Regions from separate parts of the Streptococcus hillyeri genome, predicted to be linked through region 1. Evidence: predicted binding sites of a transcription regulator. Region 1 holds the regulator's gene; each other region holds the start of a gene.
The links. The regulator Rex, encoded in region 1, represses fermentation and respiration genes when NADH is low (regulators of the CRP and FNR family bind a similar motif). The targets are predictions, from matches to a motif close to TTGTGAANTANTTCACAA.
Positions count from the first base shown of each region.

Region 2: AB6M99_RS09665 (class II fructose-bisphosphate aldolase) is a predicted target of Rex. The motif match lies at 1,897-1,914, and genes of this name have one in related genera.
Region 3: AB6M99_RS05585 (CdaR family transcriptional regulator) is a predicted target of Rex. The motif match lies at 1,333-1,350, and genes of this name have one in related genera.
Region 4: adhE (bifunctional acetaldehyde-CoA/alcohol dehydrogenase) is a predicted target of Rex. The motif match lies at 2,634-2,651, and genes of this name have one in related genera.

Region 1 covers NZ_CP163513.1:1,346,967-1,352,824, reverse strand. Annotated here, with positions in the region: gene radC (DNA repair protein RadC) at 1-15, shown strand, start outside; gene AB6M99_RS06465 (gamma-glutamyl-gamma-aminobutyrate hydrolase family protein) at 12-713, opposite strand; gene AB6M99_RS06460 (redox-sensing transcriptional repressor Rex) at 916-1,545, opposite strand; partial or broken gene AB6M99_RS06455 (transposase) at 2,016-2,710, opposite strand; gene AB6M99_RS06450 (DUF1831 domain-containing protein) at 3,132-3,479, opposite strand; gene AB6M99_RS06445 (cysteine desulfurase family protein) at 3,552-4,664, opposite strand; gene AB6M99_RS06440 (ribose-phosphate diphosphokinase) at 4,665-5,621, opposite strand; gene AB6M99_RS06435 (CYTH domain-containing protein) at 5,838-5,858, opposite strand, start outside.
Region 2 covers NZ_CP163513.1:1,967,604-1,973,461, reverse strand. Annotated here, with positions in the region: gene AB6M99_RS09675 (1-deoxy-D-xylulose-5-phosphate synthase) at 1-950, shown strand, start outside; gene AB6M99_RS09670 (aldo/keto reductase) at 963-1,802, shown strand; gene AB6M99_RS09665 (class II fructose-bisphosphate aldolase) at 1,954-2,835, shown strand; gene AB6M99_RS09660 (SpaA isopeptide-forming pilin-related protein) at 3,495-5,858, shown strand, end outside.
Region 3 covers NZ_CP163513.1:1,190,994-1,196,851, reverse strand. Annotated here, with positions in the region: gene AB6M99_RS05590 (aldo/keto reductase) at 1-13, opposite strand, end outside; gene AB6M99_RS05585 (CdaR family transcriptional regulator) at 56-1,177, opposite strand; gene AB6M99_RS05580 (GntP family permease) at 1,526-2,866, shown strand; gene AB6M99_RS05575 (enolase C-terminal domain-like protein) at 2,886-4,229, shown strand; gene AB6M99_RS05570 (mandelate racemase/muconate lactonizing enzyme family protein) at 4,248-5,384, shown strand; partial or broken gene gudD (glucarate dehydratase) at 5,422-5,661, shown strand; gene AB6M99_RS05560 (IS30 family transposase) at 5,768-5,858, shown strand, end outside.
Region 4 covers NZ_CP163513.1:65,440-71,297, reverse strand. Annotated here, with positions in the region: gene adhE (bifunctional acetaldehyde-CoA/alcohol dehydrogenase) at 1-2,556, opposite strand, end outside; gene AB6M99_RS00355 (8-oxo-dGTP diphosphatase) at 2,967-3,434, opposite strand; gene AB6M99_RS00350 (V-type ATP synthase subunit D) at 3,443-4,063, opposite strand; gene AB6M99_RS00345 (V-type ATP synthase subunit B) at 4,067-5,452, opposite strand; gene AB6M99_RS00340 (V-type ATP synthase subunit A) at 5,439-5,858, opposite strand, start outside.

The DNA of each region.
Region 1 (5,858 bases):
ACAGACAGTATTTAGAAGTGATTAACAAGGAAATCAAAGAGCTTCTTGCTGTGCTCTTTATCGCTATAAATCAATAATTCTGGGTGCCATTGAACCCCTATATAACGCATATTAGGATTAGTTGATTCAACAGCTTCAATAATGCCATCTTCTGGAGATCTAACAATAACTTTCAAATCAGGTGCTAAATCTTTGATCGCTTGACGGTGATAAGAATTAATCATCCCATTGTTATCATAGATATCCGAAAAGATGCTTTTGTCAACAACTTCCATAGATTGAGTCGTGATATCAGAATCCTCTGTTTGCCAGTGGTTTTTGATATTTTGATGGAGAGTTCCCCCTAATACTACATTCATCAGTTGCATGCCACGGCAGACTGCAAAAATAGGTTTACCTTGAGCAATAGCTTCTTTTATGAGAGCAATTTCAAATTCATCCCGTTCAAGGAGATAGTCATCCTCAGCATTTGGATCTTTTTCCTCATTATAAAAATCAGGAGTGACATTTTGCCCCCCAGTTAAAATGAGTTTATCAATCATTGTCACATACTGCTTAGCCATTTCAGGCTTATTGATTGGAAGGATTAAAGGCATTCCACCTGCTTCAATAATAGCATTTGGAAAACCTGATGGCACATAAGACCAAGGCAAGGTATCCATTTCGACTTGACGTTGATTGGCAGCGATACCGATAATAGGTTGTTTTGACATAACAATTTCCTTTCTCATCTTTTCACTCATTAAATCTACTCACTTTGCTTGGAGCTATTGCTATTTCATCTCGAATGAGTATTATACTTATCAAGTTTATCAAATAGAGACTGAAATAACGATAACTTATAAAAACAAGTAATCTGATAATATAAAAAAAGAACCGAGGAGTCAAGTCTTTCTCCTCAGTTTTTTAGTGGGGTTAATTATTCATAAAGTAAAGTAGGGTTTGAAGTTCACTCGTTAGGTCAACATATTGCACAATGACATCTTTAGGAACTTGTAAATTGACTGGTGAAAAGCTTAAAATACCTCGGATACCAGCTTCAACCAAGATATCAGCGACTTCCTGCGCTTTAGTCGAAGGAACCGTTAAAATAGCAGTTTCAATAGGTGTTTCAGCAAGGTGCTCTTTTAGGCTAGAGATGCCGTAAATGGGAATACCATCACTTGTCTTTGTACCGACTAATTCGTTATCATCGGTATCAAAAGCAAGAGCAATTTGCATTTTGTTACGGTCATGGAAGCGGTAGTGTAACAAGGCACGCCCGATATTTCCGACCCCAATCAACATAACATTTGTTGTCGAGTGATCACCTAGGAGTTCCGCAAAGAAATTCATCAATTTTTGTGTATCGTAACCAAACCCACGACGTCCGAGTTCACCAAAATAAGAAAAGTCACGACGAACAGTAGCAGGATCAATCCCCATCGCGTCCGCGATTTGTTGAGAACTAGCTTTGACAACGTTATCTGCATTTAGGCGTTTGAAAATACGATAGTATAAGGCAAGACGCTTAGCAGTAGCATTTGGAATATTTTTTTCTAACATATAATAGTCTCTTTCTAAAATAGTTGAGGATAATGCCCCTCTTTTTCATGCTTATGATACCTTTTATTATAATGAAACTTTGTGAAAAAATCAACAAAACAGTTTCTAAAAAGACAAAATAAATACTATTTTAAAAGGATATGTTATCCAATGTAATCCCAAATAGCTTGGATTGTAGCCATGATTGGATGAGTATGAAAGAGAAAGTGAATGGGAATAAGATGATTTTATAGGAGGTAGACTACCTATTGCTACACAAGCGTTTAACCTGAATTATTCACACCTTCTTCAAGATTCTCCAACATAACAAAAAATCCTTAGAACTGAGAACCACCCCTAATCATTTCTCTGAGGATTTTAACGTTTTATTATCGTTAAGACTCGGTGAAATAGGAGAACCAGTTCCTATTTTCTAAAAAAGGGCAGGCTTCCCCCTTGGTGCGCTCATCGATTTTAAAAAATAGGTCATCTTATCCGTCGAGTAACTGCCTTCCCGCCTGAACAACGACAGGTAATCGGAGATTCAAGTTGGAAATGCAATGAAATAGGCTCCTAAACTGCTCTTGATAAGCATACAACTGTGACAATTTCAGGATCTGTTTTCTAGCAGTTTGAACACATTTTCCAGCAATCGCCACATACAGTTGACGAAAACGTTTAATGGTTAATCTCTCCACACCTCCACCAACAAGATGTTTCATATAAAGGAAAAGGTTGCAGGCGATGCAACTCAACATCATCCGAACTTTATTTTTGAGCATAGTAGAACTGTCTGTCTTATCACCAAAAAAGCCGTGTTTCATCTCTTTAATAAAGTTTTCTGCTTGCCCACGCTGACGGTAGAGTTGAAAGTGCTCTTCACTGCTTCCACCAGTCATATTGGTAACCAGAGAGACAACATCATAAAGCAATTCCCCCTCTTTTCGATGAGAGAATTGGCAGACATGACGACAAGAGCGCCAAGAACCCGCTTGATAGAAAGCCTCGGAGTAAGAAGCATGAGGAAGAATTGTTAACTCCTCATCTTCAAGGCTAGGAAGAGACAAATCCCCCAAACGACTCAACACCGTATTGTTCTTGAGTTTGAAGAGATAGTATTGGCACTGTCTTCGATCACATCATAGAGTTTTGGCGTCGCAAAACCACTGTCCATACGGAAAAGGAGGTTTTGATGTTGACTTTATCAACTCTATTTCCCACCTCCAAAGGTCTCCCAGACCTTTGGAGCGTCCGCACTTTTAAGAAAAAAACAAAAGTAATTTTTGAATTTGGTTAAGTATTAAAAAGTATTTTTTCTCCAGCTTTCCGATTGGAGGCGACAGTAATCAAGGTGACAAAGTCCCTGAGATTGGGAGTTTTCCGTTGTGGTAAAAGAGGCTGGCAAAACGTTTTAAAAATAGTAAATGGCTTAGATTAACGTCGTTAAGAAACGTTGATTCTAAACCATTTACTATTGTTCAAATGTTAAGAGAAAAACTAAAATTCGAGCTTTTGTCCAGTCTCTAGGGGAGCGCTTTCGCCTCTCACCAGCTGAGGAACAATTCCTAAAAATGTTAACAATGTACCATTTTGATTTTGAATGAGTATTAAATCTCAGTTTTGGTAAAAATATCACGCTCAACTAAGCTATCCATTAGGAAGTAGAATTTATCTTGGAGAATTTTGTGTTCTTCCTTTTTAAAGATATTGACAAGACGAAGTCCAGACTTATCTGTAATCGTCAGTTTAAATGCTGTTAATTCTTTGTTGATAGTGATTTTTAATGGGAACCCTTCGCCAGAGTTTGGAACGATTTCTAAAAGACGATTTAGCTCGTAGTTCCCAACTTTATTTTGCATAAAAGTGGTGTCACGTAGGGTGTATTTTTTAATATTTGGACTAATCGCATATGAGAAGCGACAGTCAGTCAAGTGGATTTCTTTTTCAAATGCCATAATAAGTTATCAGAATTTGATTTATACAACCGTGGCACAGACCAAGTTCAGTTCCTTTCCTATTTTTAGAGTTTATGTTAATAATTCTTTTAATTTTTGTGCTAAAAGCTGAGCTTCCTCAACTGTATTTTGTTCTCCAAAACTAATTCGGATAGATTCGCGAAGTTTAGGCGATTCTGGTCCGTAGTAACTTGTTAGCACATGACTCGGTGTAACGGCGCCAGCTGTGCAAGCAGAGCCAGTGGACACAGCAAAGCTAGCCAAATCCAGTAGGGTGAGAAGAAGTCCGTTATTTCCATTGGGAAAACCGATGTTTAAGACATGAGGAAGCGTCTCTGAGCCAGCATTGATATAGTAGTCTAATCCTGATAATTCATTTAAAAAGGCTTGACGGACATCGCTGATATGCTGATAATTCTCTTCCACATGGTTGATACTTTCACTAAGGGCAGTTGCCATACCAGCTAGGGAAATCATATTTTCGGTAGAAGCACGGCGTTTCTCTTCTTGGTCGCCTCCGTGTAACAACTTATCGAAGTAGTGTTCTTTGGCAAACAGCAATCCGACGCCCTTAGGTCCATGAAATTTATGGGCAGAGGCAGACAAGAAATCAACATGCCATTCTTCAGGAAGGACTTCGATTTTTCCAACCGTTTGCACAGCATCAACATGAAAAACAGCCTGATGGTCAGCCAAAACTTGACCAATTTCAGAAATGGGATGAATGGTCCCAGTCTCGTTATTAGCATGCATAATTGACACTAAGATTGTATCAGGACGCAGGGCTTCTTGCACCTGTTTGGCTGAAATATTGCCATCAACAGGAGACAGGTAAGTAATCTCAAAACCGAAACGATTTTCAAGATATGTCATCGCGTGAAGGACAGAATGGTGCTCAACAGCTGTTGTGATGAGATGTTTGCCCTTATCTTGATTCGCAAGAGCGTAACCAATAATGGCAGTGTTGTTACTTTCTGTACCACCTGAGGTAAAGATAATATGACGGTCAATGGTTTTAAGACTTTGGGCAATAGCAGAGCGAAAGGCACGTAACTGCTGATTAGCCTGTCTACCAAAGGTGTGGAGACTAGAAGGGTTACCGAATGTTGTCTCCATGATTTCAGTCATCGCTGAAATAACTGAGGGGGTCAGCGGAGTTGTCGCTGCATTGTCAAAATAAATCATTTATTTTCCTGGTTTGTAAGTAAAAAGTGGGCTGACTGGTTGGTGTTCGTGAATACGTTCAAGGGCCTCACCGAGCAACTCGCTTGCAGAGAGATAAAGAATTTTTTCAGGCTGACGTTCTTTAGTTACAACTGAGTTTGTGACGAGAATTTCTTTGATTGGAGAAAGGTCAAGAATGTCAGCAGCACCGCCTGCAAAAAGTCCGTGACTAGCAACGGCATAAATATCAGTTGCACCATCACGCTCTAAAATTTTAGACGCTTCAGCAAAGGTTTTACCAGTATTTAAAATGTCATCGATAAGAATGGCTTTTTTCCCTGCAACATCACCGATGATATACCCCTCTTCACGTTCTGAATCGTCTTGAGCATAGTCAATAATAGCAATCGGGGCATCTAAGTATTCTGCGAGGCTACGAGCACGTTTGATACCTGAGTTTTTAGGACTTACGACAACAACGTCAGAACCTGTTAAGCCTTTATCAATATAGTGTTTAGCAAAAAGTGGAACAGTAAACAGATTATCTACTGGAATATCAAAAAATCCTTGTACTTGGACAGCGTGAAGGTCAAGTGTCACGACACGTTCAACACCAGCTTTGACGAGCATGTTAGCTACCAATTTTGCAGTAATTGGTTCACGTGTTTTAGCAATACGATCCTGACGTGAGTAGCCAAAGTAAGGCATAACGACAGTCACACTAGATGCACTGGCACGTTTACAAGCATCGATAGCGATGAGCAATTCCCAGAGATTATCATTTACAGGATAGCTCGTTGATTGGATAAGGTAAACATCAACTCCGCGCACGCTTTCTTCCAAATTCACCATAATTTCACCATCAGCAAATTGGCGTGAAGATAGCTTGCTTAGTGGGACACCAACAGCTTTAGCAATCTGCTCAGCAATCTCATGGTTAGATGAGAGGGAGAAAAGTTTCATTTGTTTGTCGGACATTTTTAAGCTCCTTCTTAAATTGACATGAAAGTTTTACGTTTATTATTTTACCAAAAAATCTGATAAAAAGCATTAATGGAACCGATAAAATCACTATAAAAGCATGAAGCCATTGAAAATAGTTATTACTTTAGAGATTTGATTGCACAAAAAAAGAAACTGATGTTTTTCACCAGTTTCTAGTGTATGATGGATAATGTTATTGTCTTTAGCTTATCAGTGTGCATTTTTTAAGGT
Region 2 (5,858 bases), 620 kb from region 1:
TTGAAACTGGAGAACCTCTGAAACAATCACCAGCTAAGCCGACTTTTGAATCAACCATCGTGGATTTTCTTGAGGAAGAAATCGAAGCTGGTAAGCCTGTTCTTGCTATGAATGCGGCGATTCCAGGTGCCTTTGGTCTAGGTCGTATCGAAGCCAAATATCCTGATCATTATTGGGACTCAGGCATTGCAGAGCAACATAATATCAGTATGGCGACTGGATTTGCCACTGCTGGGGCTAAACCTTATATTTTTCACAGTGCCACGTTTTTACAGCGTGCTTATGACCAGATTTCTCACGATTTAGCGATTAATAAGGTTCCAGCAGTTCTGATTGTACGTGGTTCTACCATTACCAACAGTGACCGTACGCACCAAGGAACTTTTGAACGTGCTATGTTGGCAACCATCCCAAATCTCATTTATCTAGCGCCAGCCCATGTTGCTGAATTGAAAGAAATGCTGCGCTTTGCTAGTCAACAGACTGAAAATCCAGTCGTCATTTCCATTCCAGCACAACAAGATATGGAGGAGCAGCATGTCAAAAAAGAATTTGCCACTCCAAACTATGATATTGTTCAAAAAGGGAGTCGTGTAGCCATTCTTGGCCTAGGTGGATTCCTGCAATTAGGAAAAGAAGTCGCAACAGAACTTGAAAAATCTGGTATTACTGCCACTATCATCAATCCACGCTTTATTGCAAGTCTTGATGAAAAAACTCTGGAAAGCTTGAAAGACAACCATGAACTCGTGGTGACACTTGAAGATGGCTCAATAGACGGTGGTTTTGGTCAGCGTATTGCAGGCTTCTTTGGTCCGACAGAGGTGAAAGTTTTAGTCAAAGGCTCCCTTCGTGAATTTACAGAAGTTGTGCCACAAGCCGAACTTTATGATAGATACCGTCTCAATAAAGAACAAATTGTAGCAGATATCTTAGATATTTTAAAATAGGAGAATTAAATCATGACAACAGTATTTAACTTAAATGACGGACATAAAATTCCAGCCCTTGGCTTTGGAACCTTTAAAGCTGCTGATGGCAACGAAGCTTACCAATCAACACTAGACGCCCTCAAAGCTGGTTACCGTCACATTGACACGGCCGCTATCTACGGCAATGAAGAAAGTGTTGGCCGTGCCATTAAAGACAGCGGTATTCCACGTGAGGAACTCTACATCACAACAAAATTATGGAATGATTCCCATTCTTATGATTTGGCAAAAGCTGCGCTAGCAACGTCACTGAAAAAACTAGACTTAGATTATATTGACTTGTACCTTATCCATTGGCCAAATCCAAAAGCTTTCCGTGACAATTGGGAAGAAGCCAATGCAGAAGCATGGCGCTACATGGAAGAAGCCAAAGAAGCAGGTCTTGTCAAATCAATCGGAGTCAGCAACTTCCTTGTTCATCACTTAGAAGCACTAGCAAAAACAGCTAAAGTGACTCCGTCTGTCAACCAAATTCGTTTAGCACCAGGATGCTACCAAGGGGAAGTTGTTGAATATTGCCGTAAGCATGATATTGTCATCGAAGCTTGGGGACCTCTTGGACAGGGAGAACTTTTTGGGAATACTGACATGAAAGCCTTGGCTGAAAAATATGGCAAAACCATTGCCCAAGTGGCTCTTGCTTGGTCATGGCACGAAGGCTTCTTGCCATTACCAAAATCCGTTCATGAAGCACGGATCAAAGAAAACATGGACTTTGCAGACATCGAACTCAGTCAAGAAGATGCAGAGTTTATCAAAAACATCTCAGGCCTGACAACAGCACCAGACCCAGACAATGCTAATTTCTAACATTAGGAGAGCTTAGGCTCTCTTTTAAATTTTGAGCATAAAAAAGCAAGAATATTTTAAAGGAGTTAACATGAGACTAGATTTATGAGAGGATTTGTGATAAAATAAACGAGTAATGGGCGTGACCCAAAAAAATATTAGGAGGCTCGAAATGCCATTAGTTTCAGCAGAAAAATTTGTCCAAGCAGCTCGTGAAAACGGCTACGCTGTCGGCGGATTTAACACAAACAACCTTGAGTGGACACAAGCTATCTTGCGTGCCGCTGAAGCAAAACAAGCTCCAGTTCTTATCCAAACTTCTATGGGTGCTGCTAAATACATGGGTGGTTACAAAGTGTGTCAATCACTTATCGCTAACCTTGTAGAATCAATGAACATCACTGTTCCAGTTGCTATTCACCTTGACCATGGTCACTACGAAGACGTTCTTGAGTGTATCGAAGTTGGTTACACTTCAGTAATGTTTGATGGATCACACCTTCCAGTAGAAGAAAACCTTCGCTTGGCTAAAGATGTTGTTGAAAAAGCTCACGCTAAAGGTATTTCAGTTGAGGCTGAAGTTGGTACTATCGGTGGTGAAGAAGATGGAATCATTGGTAAAGGTGAACTTGCTCCAATCGAAGATGCAGTAGCAATGGTTGAAACTGGAATTGACTTCCTTGCAGCTGGTATCGGTAACATCCACGGTCCATACCCAGAAAACTGGGAAGGTCTTGCTCTTGATCACCTTGAAAAATTGGCTGCCGCTATCCCAGGTTTCCCAATCGTTCTTCACGGTGGTTCAGGTATTCCTGATGAGCAAATCGTTGCAGCAATCAAACTTGGTGTTGCAAAAATCAACGTAAACACTGAGAGCCAAATCGCATTCTCAAACGCAACTCGTGAATTTGCACGTAACTACGATGCAAACGAAGCAGAATACGACAAGAAAAAACTCTTCGACCCACGTAAATTCTTGGCACCAGGTATCAAAGCTGTTCAAGGTGCTGTTGAAGAACGTATCGACGTATTCGGTTCAGCAAACAAGGCATAAAAAACTGCGATATAATCTCTGATTACGAGCAAATAAAGCATAAGAATCTGCGAACAAATCTTTGATTTGGAGCAAACAAAGCTTAATCTAACGTTGAATAAAAAATAAAAGGATTTCCGATTAGGGAGTCCTTTTCTTATTTGGGGAGGATTTTTTGAATCTGGATTCACAGGAATAGGTCACATGCTCAAAAAATAGGCATTAGATTTTATCCTTTTTTTGAAAGTTAAAAAACCGATAATGAGAAAAATGTCTATTTAAAGGGATTGAAAATCAGAATGAAAACAGTCTGGGACTGGCATCTGGAGGGATATAGAATTTATTTTCTATAAGAAATAAAATTGAGAATCATCATGTAAAGGAATTAACTTGAAACACATGGATTGTCTTCAAGTGATATAATGTAGTGATGGTTTTAATAGATTAAAACATACTAAGATTAGAAGTGGTAAAGGAGGGAAAATAAATCTTTTAGAGCTATATATTAAAAATAGGAGGATAATAAACTTATGATTAAAAAAGTTTATAGATGGCTTAGTTTAATAGTCCTTTTACTGAGCCGATTGACAGGTTTGCTAACGGTGGCGATTTCAGCCGAGAAGGGCGATAACTGCTATATTTGGTGGACAAATACAGAGATGGTTTAGGAGTAGAGAGAAATGAATAGTTTAAAAAATAAACTGTTGGCACTATTAGGGCTAGTTGTTTTCATAGTGTCGGGTGGTCACTGTTTTAACTGGACCTCAGTTCAAGCTGAAAGTGGATCGTCACAATATGCAGGTCGTTATCAAGCTTACAGTTCAGCGACAGCTGATGGAGTTTACAAGATTGATATTGCCAAAATTGGCAACGATGGGAAATTATCGGAAGAAATGGTCGCTTACTGTTTACAGTATGCCTACGCCTTTCCAGGCTCTGTGAACAATGAGCTGAGACCGGCTATTTATGATAAAACTGATTTAACGAATACTGATATTGACAATTTTGACAGTAAAAAAGATAAGTTAAATGCTATTCTTTACTATGGTTACCCAACGGACGGCAACCATTATGTGGAAGATAAGGTTATCAGTGCGACTCGTTTGCGAGCCTTAACCCAGTATGCCATCTGGAATGTTACGGATGGAAAAACTGCCAAGGACTTCCACTTATCTGGTAAGGAAGAAGAGATTTTTAATAAGTTGATTTCTGGTGACTTGACAGCACCTGCTGATTTTAAACCAGTTTTCTTTAAAAATGATCGGACCCTTCAGGCGAGTCCGACTGCTCTAAAAAACAAGAAATATTATCAGCACTTAATAGCTAGTGAAAAAGCGCCAGTCAGTTACAAGGTGTTTGCTCAGAAACGTTGGTCAACCGCACCAAATCCTTTAGCTGAAACAACAGTTACTTTCAAGCTAGTGAATAAAGATGGTAGCAAAGCTGAGGAGATTAGTGATGGAGATGCTGAAAAAGTATTGACAACAAAAGCTAAGGAAACAGCTTCTAATGTGGTAACTTGGGAAAATCTACCAAAGCATGCTAGCAATTATAAAATCATTGAAGTTGGCAAAAAAGAAGGCTTTATGGCAGGTCCTTTAACTGGAACAGGTCGTGAGGACTCACCTTATACGATAACAAATGATAAAACAGATACTTTATCTATTCCAAATATTGAAGTTACAAAAAAATGGGAAGACAAAGCAGTAGATGCAGATAATATCTATTTTGGAATCTATCGTATTTCTGAAGATGGCAGTGAGACGTTAGTGACACAAGAGCAGATTGATTATCCTCAAGCTAAGGCTACTTTTATCAATCCTAAAAAATTAGAACGGAATCGAGTTGACTGGAAGCAAATTCAACTTTCTTTGTACAAAGTACCTGGTGACAGTACTAGTGAACGTTACCGATATGTAGTAAAGGAACTTCGTAAAGTAGAAGGTGATAAATTCATTGACTGGAGTTATCCGGGTTATGAAACAAGTTATAAAGTCACTTATACAGCCCAAGGCTCTATGACTGTTGTTACAACCAACAAGCAAACCAATAAATTCCGCTATCAATTTGGTAAAGTTGGTACAGATGCGAAAGAAAAGCAATTAGAAAATGCGGAACTACGCATTGTAAAAGTTACTAAAGAAGGTGAAAAAGAAACGACTTCAACAGTAGATAGCTGGACAACAGATGGGTCATTGCATGAAACTACCTTGGAGGCTGGAACATATCGCCTAATTGAAGACAAGGCGCCAGAAGGTTATGATGTAGCAACTATTTCTGAGTTTACAGTTTCAAGTGAGGGGGCACTGGAGTTTACAAAAAATAAAGATAATGTTGAAGTAGATCAGGATAAGACTACGGTTCAACTCATTAACAAAAAAGAAGTGGAAACTTCTGTGACCTTTAAAAAACAAGATTCAAAAGGTCAAGCATTGGCAGGTGCGACATTGGTTATCACAAATCCGAACACCAAAGAGACTGTAGCTGCTTTCAAGACAACTGATAAGGAACGTACGCTCACGCTTCAACCAGGTACATATACTGTATCGGAAGAAGAAGCACCAGCTAATTATGTAGCGGTTAAACAGTTTAATTTTACGGTTAATGGGCAAGGGGGAGTTGGTGATTTAAAGAAAACATATGAAGCAGATATGATCACACTTGCTAATCAAACGATTACTATTGTTGATAAAGATGCTCAGAGATTGGTTTTGAAAGCTCAGAAAGACTGGGTCAACAAGCCAGAAAATACACCAGATGTATACTTCCAATTGATTCGAAAAGCTGGTGATTCTGATACAGAATTTGTAGAGAAGAAGAAACTTGAAAAAGGACAAACAACTGTAGAATTTACAAACCTAGATACTCATGGTAAGAATGGAATTCCTTATGTTTATAATATTTTGGAAGTTAATAGCGAAGGAAATACTTGGCAGTATGAAAATTACACTTCTAAAGTTATAAAAGAAGTTGATAATGCGCAGGCGTATGGCGAAGGCAATGATACTTGGATTTGGGAAAACACTTACACTGCACCAATTATT
Region 3 (5,858 bases), 160 kb from region 1:
GAGTGTTAGTCATAGAAATCTCCTTTATTTGATGTTGTTTTTATTAGTTAGAGGACTAATCTTGAAGTTTATAGAGGATTGAAGCCAATTTCAAGGTGAAAAAATCCGATAAAACACGAGGATCATAACCGGTTAAATCGGTTATTTTATTGAGTTGGTATTGGACGGTGTTTTTATGAATGAATAAGGTTTCCGCACATTGTTTAATGCTGCCATTGCATGATTCGTAAGTATCAAGCAGTGACAACATGTGTTCAATGTCTTGCTTGGGAAGGTCATTAAAAAGATTGTTTAGAAAATACGATTTGTTGCCGGCATTTACATCGTGTAAAACTAAACCATAAGCCATATCAGTGAAAGCTAAGGTTTGTTGATGTGAAAAATGTTTGTTCCAACTTAAAGCAGTTTTGGCCTGATCAATGCTTTTTTTAAGCTCGCCATGTCCTTTTCCAGGAGTTCCAGCTCCAAAAATCAGTGTAATATGGTATTTTTGTTCAAGAAGTTGACAGATTTGTTGGATGGTTGTTGTCACTTTTTGTGATTTTTGCGTGGGGAGAAGAGCTAGAAAAAGGTTTCCACGCATTTCAAAAATGGTACGTTTATCCTTACTAAGTAGATTTTCTAAATCGAGATAGAAGTGGCTTTGTTGCTCAAAAAAGTAATCGCTGGGACTATTCAGTGGGAGGCCAGCAATGGCCGTGTAATACTGATTGTCTATGTCGATACCATATACCATATCTAATGATCGCTGATTTTCTGCTGAATCATTATCTTGAATAATCGTAAGGATATGGGAGTGAGCATTTCTTCGATTGTAAACAACTTCTTTGGCCATATTGTTTAGGATGAGAACTTCGGTCATTTCTTTGATGATTTCACCATATTGTGAAACCTCCTCTTTTTTACCAGTTATTCCAATGACTCCAACCATTTGGTGGTCAATAGCAACAGGTAGATTGATGCCTTGTTTTGCTCCCTTGTACTGATCATCGTATTCGATAACGATGGCTTGATTGGCTTCGAGAACAAATTGTGCGCCTTGATGATTTTGTTGACCAATCCTGCTAGGGTCGGTACTGGCAATGATAATCCCCTCTGTCGAAAAGAAATTCAATTCTTGTTGAATAATATGTTTCATCCGGTTGACGATATCCTGAGCAAGTAGTGCATCAATCATAGGTTTTTCCTTTCGGCTTTAATATTCTTTAGACTAATTATACTACATTTAAAGAAGAGTAGGGTCAAAAAAAGAAGATAAGCTTAATGTGTTTCGTATTTTAGGTTTTGTTACAGAGACTAAAAATAAAGACAGAAAAAGGTTGAAAGTCTAGTTTGTGATACATTGAACAAAAACTTATGAATGCGTTATCATATTAACATGAAATATAAGGACTGCAACTTATTATCATAATATGTTGTAACCTCATCTTGTTGAGAAAGCTAGCGTCTTTACAAGAATGGTGTTACGTTGACTACACTACACTAATGTTAGCTGACATTAGTCATTAAAAAGGAGTTCATGACTATGGATAGTGGATTTATCAGTTTGCTAGGGATACTCTTAGCGCTATTCTTCCTCATTTGGGGATCATTTAAACAGATTCCAATTTTAGTATTGGGACCGGTTGCGGCAGTCGTTGTTATTTTCTTATCAGGATTGCCACTGACAGAGACGTTGACAGGTGAATACGCTGAGTCATTTGCTGGTTTTGCGAAAAGTAATTTCTTGATCTTCTTACCAGCAACTGTTCTTGGCTCTATGCTGGGTGATTCAGGCGCTGCACAAGATATTGCCAATAAAATCGCTGAGTGGTCAATGCGAAAAGGCGGCAAAAATGCTAAATTCTGGGTATTGATGGGTCTGTCACTTATTACAGCTATTCTTTCCTTTGGTGGTGTTAGTGGATTTGTCGTTATCTTCACCATTGCGCCAATCTGTTTCCGTATTTTTAAAGAACTAGACATTCCATGGCATTTTATCATAGCAGTATCAGTTTATGGTGGTTCAATGTGGACTGCAATTTTACCTGGTTCACCTGCTATTCAAAACTTGATTCCAATGGAGTCATTAGGAACTAAACCAACGGCTGCACCTGTTCTAGGGATTATTGCTGCGGGTGTTTCTATTCTCTTTGGGGCTTGGTATATTTGGTGGATGCTCAAGAGAAATGAGAATCGTGGCGAAGGATTTGAAAAGAGTGGTCACAAGATGGAAGCTGCTTCTCAAATTCTAGCGATGAAAGCTATGGACAAGAAAACCACAACGTTGGATTTTATTAAGGCTTTGACACCTTCAATTGTGTTGATTGTAGCAATGAATGTGTTTGATGTGGCACCATATCTTTCATTAACTTTAGGCTGCCTTGTTTGTTTTGCACTTTACTTCAATAAATTCGTGAATTTCCGAAACACAATGGCTGATGGTGTGAATTCAACCATGAAGTCAATCATGAATGTTGCAGCAGTCGTTGGTTTTGGTGGTGTTGTAGCAGTTGCACCTGGGTTTGATTATCTTGTTGCGAATTTGGATAAAATTCCTGGTCCACCACTCATTCAATTAGCTATCGCGACTAACTTGGTCGCAGGTATTACTGGTTCGGCATCAGGTGGTGAGGCAATTTCATTGAATGTATTTGCGCCTCGTTTCCTTAAACAAGGTATTAGTGCAGATGTCCTTCACCGTATGGTAAACATTTCTTGTTACGGTTTGGATTCATTGCCACATAATGGATCAGTTATTAACCGTTTAAATTACACTCATCTCACACACAAGGAAGGTTACTACCATGAATTTTGGCTTGGAGCTGCATTCCCACTAGTTAACTCAATATTCATTGCCGTTCTTGCCTCATTTGGTATTGTTTAAAAAGTAAAGGAAGTATCGTATGGGTAAAGCACCTAAAGTTGTTGAAATGGATATTTATCCTGTAGCGGGTCATGATAGCCCACTCTTAACCTTGAGTGGCTGTCATGCGCCGTATTTTACGAGAAACATCGTTGTTTTAAAGGATGAGACAGGTAACCTGGGCATTGGTGAGATTCATGGTGGTGAACATATTACTGAACAACTAAACAGTTATAAGCCATTTGTTATTGGTGAACGTGTTAGTGAATATCGTAAAGTTCTAACCAATATTCGCCGTAGTCGTCAACAATCTGCCGCTGACGATGGCAGTGGACTTCAAGAATTAAATATTTCAAATTTAAAATTCGTGGTTCAGTCTGAGGCGGCCATTGAATGTGCCATGCTTGATCTATTTGGTAAATTTTTAGAGTTACCGATTGCTGCACTGCTAGGAGAAGGTGGTGTGCAGCGTGATGAAGTGGAATTTTTAGGCTATCTCTTCTATTCAGCAGATTCAAATAAAATAGATTTGCCATATGAAAAACCAGATGGAACAGATTCGTGGGAGTCACTTCGACGGTCTGAGATGATGACACCAGAAGCGATTGTAAAGCAAGCTAGTGTTCTAAAAGATAAATACGGCTTCAATAATTTTAAATTAAAAGGTGGCGTCCTTTCTGGTGAAGAAGAAATGAAATCTGTAGATGCTCTAAAGGCTGCTTTCCTTGATGCCAGAATCAATATTGATCCTAATGGGGCTTGGTCACTAGAAGAAGCGATTCGTTTGTCGCAAGGTCGTAAAGATGTTCTGACCTATATCGAGGACCCTTGTGGACCAGAGTCTGGTTTCTCTAGTCGTGAAGTTATGGCAGAATACCGTGATGCCACAGGCATTCCCGTAGCAACCAATATGATTGCAACTAACTGGAGACAATTTCATCATGCGGCAGCGCTAAGAAGTGTGAATATTGTGTTAGCTGATCCTCATTTCTGGACATTAGATGGCAGTGTTCGTATGGCTTATCTGCTTAATGAGTGGGGACTGACGTGGGGGTCACATTCGAACAATCATTTTGACATTACTTTGGCTACTTTCGTACACGTTGCGGCAGCTGCACCAGGTAACATTGCTCCAGTTGATACTCACTGGATTTGGCAAGATGGTGAGTCCTTACTGAAAGAACCAATTGAAATCAAGGATGGTAAGATTAAGCTGTTTGACAAACCTGGATTAGGAGTCGAGATTGATCTTGACAAGTTGAAAAAACAGCATGAACTTTACAAACAAATGCCGTTTAAAGATCGTGATGATACGATTGCCATGCAATATTTAGAAGAAGGTTGGACCTTTGATCCAAACCGTCCCGTTTTTTGTCATAAATAATGGCAAGAGGTAAGGAATATGACTTATCAAGTAGATAAAATTACAGAAATTGAAGTTAAATTAATTTGTGTTCCGTTGAAGAAAGCTGTTAGCGATGCCAAGGTTATCCAAGGGAAACAGACGCCCTTAAAAGAAGTCATGATAACTGCTGCAATAATCAAAACAGAAGCAGGATATACAGGAATGGGGTACACTTACTGCAAACGGTTTGGTGGGCCCGCTCAATATGCTCTTGCTAAAGAATATGCGCCGTTGTTAATTGGGGAAGATCCAAATGATATTAGTCGTTTATGGGATAAATTGCTTTGGTCAAGTATTTCAATTGGAGATTCTGGTGTTGCTGTTCAAGCTATCACACCGTTTGACATCGCTCTCTGGGACATCAAGTCTCAGCGAGCAGGGCTTTCTTTAAGTAAATTGCTAGGACAACATAAAGAATTTGTACCTTGTTACAATACAACAGGAGGATTTTTACAAGACTCTATTGATGAAGTTATCGCCCATGCCCATTCTGTACTGGAACAAGGAGTTGGTGGGATAAAAATCAAAGTTGGACAAAAAGACTACATGGAAGATGTTCGCCGTGTAGCAGCCCTACGAAAAGCATTAGGGGATGATGTCCCAATTATGGTTGATGCTAATCAACAATGGGATGTTTCAACAGCGCTTAAAGCTGGGAAGTATTTTGATGAATATAACCTAGTTTGGTTAGAAGAACCAGTTAAAGCTCATGATGTTGACGGTCACTTACGATTATCACAAGTGCTAGGAACACCGATAGCGACTGGTGAAATGTTAACCAGCTTTGCTGAAGGATTACCATACTTTGAAAAACGTGCCTTTGATGTCTGTCAGTTGGATTGCCCTCGAATTGGTGGTATCACACAATACCGTAAGGTCATTCAGAGAGCAGAAGAGAATAATATCACGTTAGCACCGCATTATAGCATGGAGTTGCATTTACCACTAGCAGCTTGCTATATTGGTGATGCTTGGGTTGAACATTTTGAATGGTTTGAAACCGTTGGATTGTTCAATGAAAAAATTGAATTAGTTGATGGAAAAATGAAAGTGCCAACGCGTCTTGGTTTGGGATTGAGCTTTAACGAAGCTACCTTACCAAGTCTTCAATTGGATGCGACTGTATTTCATTAATCAGAAGTTAGTATAAGAAAGTGAAGAGGAGAAAATAATGTCAGTACCTACAGTTGTTAAAATGGATGTCTACCCTGTTGCAGGATATGATTCAATGCTATTGAATTTGAGTGGTGCACACGGCCCATACTTCACGAGAAATATCGTGATTTTGGAAGATAGTTCAGGAAATCTCGGTGTTGGTGAAGTACCAGGTGGTCAAAAAATTACAGATACGCTTGAAAAAGTAAAAGACCTTGTTGTTGGTCGTAGTATCGGTGAATATAAAAAGGTAATTTCCCAAAGTAATTTCCACTTTAGCTTTCGAAGTGGAAATTAGTCTAAAACGGATTTTTATGGTGGAATTAAGTCTGAGACGTTTGTGTTAGAAATGAGTCCTTACTATGACAAAATATAAACACCTTACCCTCTCAGACCGCAATGACATCCAACTTGGCTTAGAACGTGGAGAAACCTTCAAAGCCATTGGACAAA
Region 4 (5,858 bases), 950 kb from region 1:
TGGTGAACATTGGTCTTCGTAGGCAAGAAGTGCAAGTTCACGAGAGTATTCTTTTAATTCTTTCTCATCAATACCTTGGTCACGCAAGTTCATCTTAATGCCGAGGCGACATCCAAGATCATAAACTGCTTTAGCATAGGCATCAACAGCTTCTTCTGGTGTTGATGATGGTAAACCTAGCATTCTTGCAATGTCTTGGTATTTTTCATCCGCACGGTAGTAGTTGTACTTAGGCCATGTCGCTGTTTTAGCTGGGCGAGTACCATTGTAACGAATGACATATGGCAACAAGATAGCATTGGTACGACCATGCACCGTATGGAAGCGCGCACCAATTTTGTGAGCCATTGAGTGTGAAATACCAAGGAAGGCATTCGCAAAGGCCATACCTGCCATTGTTGAAGCATTATGCATTTTCTCACGAGACTCAAAATCAGCATCTTTTACTGATTTTTCAAGATAATCAAAGACAATCTTAATCGCTTGTAGAGCAAGACCATCTGTAAAGTCATTAGCCATCTGTGACACATAAGCTTCCGTTGCGTGTGTCAAGACGTCCATACCAGTATCTGCCGCAACAAAGTCTGGAACTGTCATTACAAGCGCCGGGTCAACAATTGCCACTGTAGGTGTCAATGAATAGTCAGCAATTGGGTACTTACGGTTGTTTGCTTTGTCTGAAATAACCGCAAATGGTGTCACTTCTGAACCTGTACCTGAAGTTGTTGGAATGGCGATAAATTTCGTTTTCTTACCAAGTTCTGGGAATTTGAAGGCACGTTTACGGATATCCATGAATTTTTGAACCAAGTCATGGAAGTCCACTTCTGGTTGTTCATAGAAGAGCCACATCACTTTGGCAGCGTCCATTGGTGACCCACCACCAAGCGCAATAATAGTATCTGGCTTGAATTGACGCATCAATTCTGTCCCTTTTTGAACTGTTGTAATATCTGGATCTGGTTCTACTTCTGCAAAGATTTGATAAGTTACATGGTTACGACGAAGGTGCAATTGCTCAAGGATACGATCTAAGAAGCCAAGTTCTACCATTGATTTATCTGTAACAATCATGACACGTTCAACGTCACGACATTTTTGAAGGTATTGGATAGAGTCACGTTCGAAGTATGTTTTTGAAGGAACTTTAAACCATTGCATATTATTTCTACGTCTTCCTACTTTTTTGATGTTCAAGAGATTGACAGCGCTAACGTTATCACCAACTGAGTTGCGACCGTATGATCCACAACCTAATGTCAATGATGGCAAGAAGGCATTGTAAACGTCACCGATACCACCAAACGTAGATGGCGAATTCCAGATGACACGGATAGCACGAACGCGTGTTCCAAATTCTTTTGCAAGGGCTTCATCATTAGTATGAATAGCTGCTGAGTGACCGAGACCGTGGAATTCAACCATTTGACGCGCTTTTTCAAGACCGTCTTCTGTTGATTCAGATTTCAATACTGCAATAACTGGTGACAGTTTTTCACGAGTCAATGGCTCTTTCTCACCTACTTCAGCGCACTCTGCTGCTAAAATATTTGTTCCTTCTGGAACGGTGAATCCTGCTTGCTCTGCAATCCATGCTGCTGGTTTACCAACAATGTCTGGATTCAATTTCGCACCAGCACAGTTTTTACTGTTAGCTTTCACCCCAAAGCAGAATTCTTCAAGGAGCGCTTTTTCTTTTTTATTCACAAAGTAAGTGTGGTAAGATTTGAACTCTGCTACAAAGTCATCATAGACTTCTTTATCAATAATAACGGCTTGCTCAGAGGCACAAACCATACCGTTATCAAACGATTTAGACATGACAATATCGTGAGCTGCTTGACGGATATTCGCTGACTTTTCAACATAGGCAGGGACATTACCAGCACCTACCCCAAGTGCAGGTTTACCACATGAGTAAGCTGCTTTAACCATAGCATTACCACCAGTCGCGAGGATTGTTGCAATACCGTCGTGGTTCATCAACGCATTTGTTGCTTCAAGTGATGGTTTTTCAATCCATTGGACACAGTTTTCAGGAGCTCCAGCTGCAATAGCCGCGTCACGTACAATTTGCGCTGCATGAGCAGATGATTCTTGAGCTGATGGGTGGAAAGCAAAAACGATTGGATTACGTGTTTTCAAAGCAATCAGTGATTTGAAAATAGCAGTTGATGTAGGGTTAGTTGTTGGCGTGATTCCACAAACAACTCCCACAGGTTCTGCAATCAAGGTCAATCCAGTAACATCATCTTCTTCAATGATACCAACTGTTTTTTGATGACGCATATTATTTACAACGTGTTCACATGCAAACAAATTTTTAGTTGCTTTATCTTCAAAAACACCACGTCCTGTTTCACGAACCGCATGGTCAGCAAGAATACCATGTGCATCTAAAGCAGCTACTGAGGCTTTGGCAACGATGTAGTCCACTTGTTCTTGATCAAGTTTACGGAACTCTTCAAGGGCTACTAGACCTTTTTTAACAAGTTCATCAACGTGAGCTTGTGCTACTGCTAATTTTTCTTCAGGGGTTACTGTTTTTCCCGCCATGTTGTCTCCTTTTTTAAAAAACTTTGTTAAGTTTTTCACATTTGTGATATGGTTTTATTATAGCATATATTTTAAGTTTGTAAATAGTTTCACAATAATTTTTTGATGTTTTTTCAAAAATCTGTTGTTTTTTGCAGCAAGCGTTTTCATTACTGGGCTTTCTTAGCATTATATCTAAATCTATTTTGCGTTATAGTTTTTTTCTGGGTAAACCTTAGGATTCCACTATGGCAAAAGAAGCGTTTTATCCTCGCTATGTTCATTAACCCACTACCTCACGATAATCAGGCTCGGGAATCGCTATTGGGTTCACCGGTAGCAGATACCCACAGAAGACATTCACTTCAGATATAAGACATCTTCCCATCTTACCAAAAAAGACCAAGTACCTCTGTACTCAGTCCTATTTTTTAATAAAAGCGTTTCACCCAGTCTCCGTTTTCCTTTTCGGGTGGGTAATAAAATTCTGAAAGATTCTCTTCGTCAAAGAGACGGAGCATCGCCAGCATATCATAAGCAAGGTCTAGCTGAGGCAACTCCTGACGAGAAATCCACGCGACTTCTCCTTCTTCAGAAGACTGTAACTCTCCTGAATAGTGACTTGCCTTGTAGCAAAAGACTAAATAGCGCTCGTCGTTTTGAGTCTGCCAGTGCTTCACACCAACAAGTTTAGGCTGACTAATCGTCAATCCAGTCTCTTCAAAAATCTCTCTGATGACTGCATCATGAAGACTCTCCTGATGTTCAACATGTCCGCCAGGCAAAGACCAGCCGCTCCAGCGATAACGGTTAGGATCTCGCCGTTGCATGACAAGGTTGCCTTGACCATCCTCAATCAAGCACATGTTTGTGATAATCGCTTGCTCCCTTCTTGGCATAACACTCCTTACTGAATATCTTTAACTTTCATCATACGGATAATGTTACTCCGTTCATTTTCTTCCAGCTTCATCTGGATGTAATCAATCGTCTCTTTCAGCTGAGGAATAATCATGTGTTCCAAGGCATTAACCCGACGACGCGTCTTTTCGATTTCATCTGCTAAGAGTTGACAGGTTTTTTCAATCTCTGTCAATTCTAACAAGTCTTGACTGATGGTTTGGAAAGTATCAATGGCATCATCCATTTCACTATTGGAGTTTAAGAAACCGTATTGGAACTCACTTGCCTTCTCAGGTAACTGGACGTGTAGCTGAGGAACATTCACGGACATGATATTCTTCTGATCAATCTGTAAGTTGACAGCCTGTGTTGGCAAAGCAAACGATTCCTCGATGAAACTTTCTGACAAGGTTGACTTGGCAAGGACGAAAGCCTGCATCGCACGCGTCAAGCGTTCTTCAACTGACTGACGCAACAGGTTATTTTGCTTGATCAAGTCAATAAAGCGACGCATCAATTCATCTTGCTTATCCTTGAGTAATTTGTGACCACGGGTAGAGGTTTTCAATCGTTTTTTCAAGACTGACAACTCCATACGAGTCGGTTTTACATTAAGTCTTGCCATAGACTAGCCCTCCGTTTTTGGAAGGTATTCGTCCAGCATATCGTCCTTAATCCGTTTCAACTCCGTTCGTGGCAAGATTGACAAGAGTTCCCAACCTAGGGTTAAACTATCAATGATGCTACGGTTGGTATAGAAGCCTTGGTTAATGTATTCTTCCTCAAAACGGGTCGTGAATTTCACATATAATTTATCCGTTTCAGAGAGAGCTGATTCCCCAAGCACCACTGCCAATTCCTTAACCTGTTTCCCTTGGGCATAGGCCGCAAAGAGTTGGTTCATGGTTGCTGCATGGTCAGCACGTGTCTTGCCTTCACCAGTTCCTTTATCTTTCAAACGAGAAAGAGATGGCAACACATTGATTGGTGGTTTGTAACCAGCATTGTACAAATCACGCGCCAAGATAATCTGACCTTCTGTGATATAACCAGTCAAGTCAGGAATTGGGTGAGTGATATCATCCTCTGGCATGGTCAAAATTGGAATCTGAGTCACAGATCCTTTTTTACCAACCAAACGTCCTGCACGCTCGTAAAGCGTTGACAAGTTAGTATAAAGGTAACCTGGGTAACCACGACGACCTGGAACCTCACGACGAGCTGCTGAGACCTCACGAAGGGCTTCACAGTAGTTCGTCATGTCTGTCATGATAACCAAAACGTGCATGTCCTTTTCGTAAGCCAAATACTCAGCTGTTGTCAAAGCCATTTTCGGTGTGGCAATACGCTCAATCGCTGGGTCATTGGCCAAGTTGATAAACATGACTGAACGCTCAATGGCACCTGTCTTACGGAAATCTTCCATGAAGTACTCGGCTTCCTCAAAGGTAATCCCCATTGCTGCAAAGACAACGGCAAATTTCTCATCTGAATTAAGTACCGTTGCTTGACGGGCAATCTGCGCCGCCAATTCCTTGTGAGGCAGACCTGAACCAGAGAACACTGGCAATTTCTGACCACGCACCAGCGTGTTCAAATGGTCAATAGCAGAAATACCTGTTTGGATAAATTCATCTGGATAGTCACGACGAATTGGGTTAATGGCTTGACCATTGATATCAAGGCTTTGCTCCGCCAAAATCTCTGGACCACCATCTTTCACTTTACCCATCCCATCAAAGACACGCCCAAGCATATCCTCTGACACCGCAAGTTCTAGCGGTTTTCCACGGAAACGAACTTTCGTATCACGCAAGTTAATTCCTGCAGCACTTTCAAAGAGCTGCACAACAGCCTTATCTTCTTGAACTTCCAAGACCTGACCACGACGGGTTGAACCATCTTGAATTTGAATGTCAACCAGTTCATCAAACTTGATACCCTCGACACCTTCGACCATCATCAGAGGGCCGACAACTTCACTGACCGTTTTGTATTCTTTAATCATTGGCAGTCATTCCTCCTTTCCCAACGATAGCTTTAAGCTCTTCTGGGATTGACAATAGCAGAGCTTCTAACTGATCAAGGTCTTTTTCAGCAACATACTTGGCACGCGCAATGCGGTCACGCAAGGCAACTGTCCCTGATAAAATTTCATTGTAGTAGGCACCTAGCTCTAACGCTTTACGCGCTTCTTTTTCAAAATTACTAATCAAGTCAAGCATGAGTGACTGTTTCGCGTATGATGTAAAGGTATCTATCTCATCAAAGGCATTTTGTTGAAGGTAATCTTCACGGATCATACGAGCAATCAACATGGTAATCTTGTCTTTATCTGATAACGAATCAAGACCAACCAAACGCACGATTTCTTCCAATTCTGACTCTTCTTGAAGAGTTTTCATGGCATGCGTCACTTT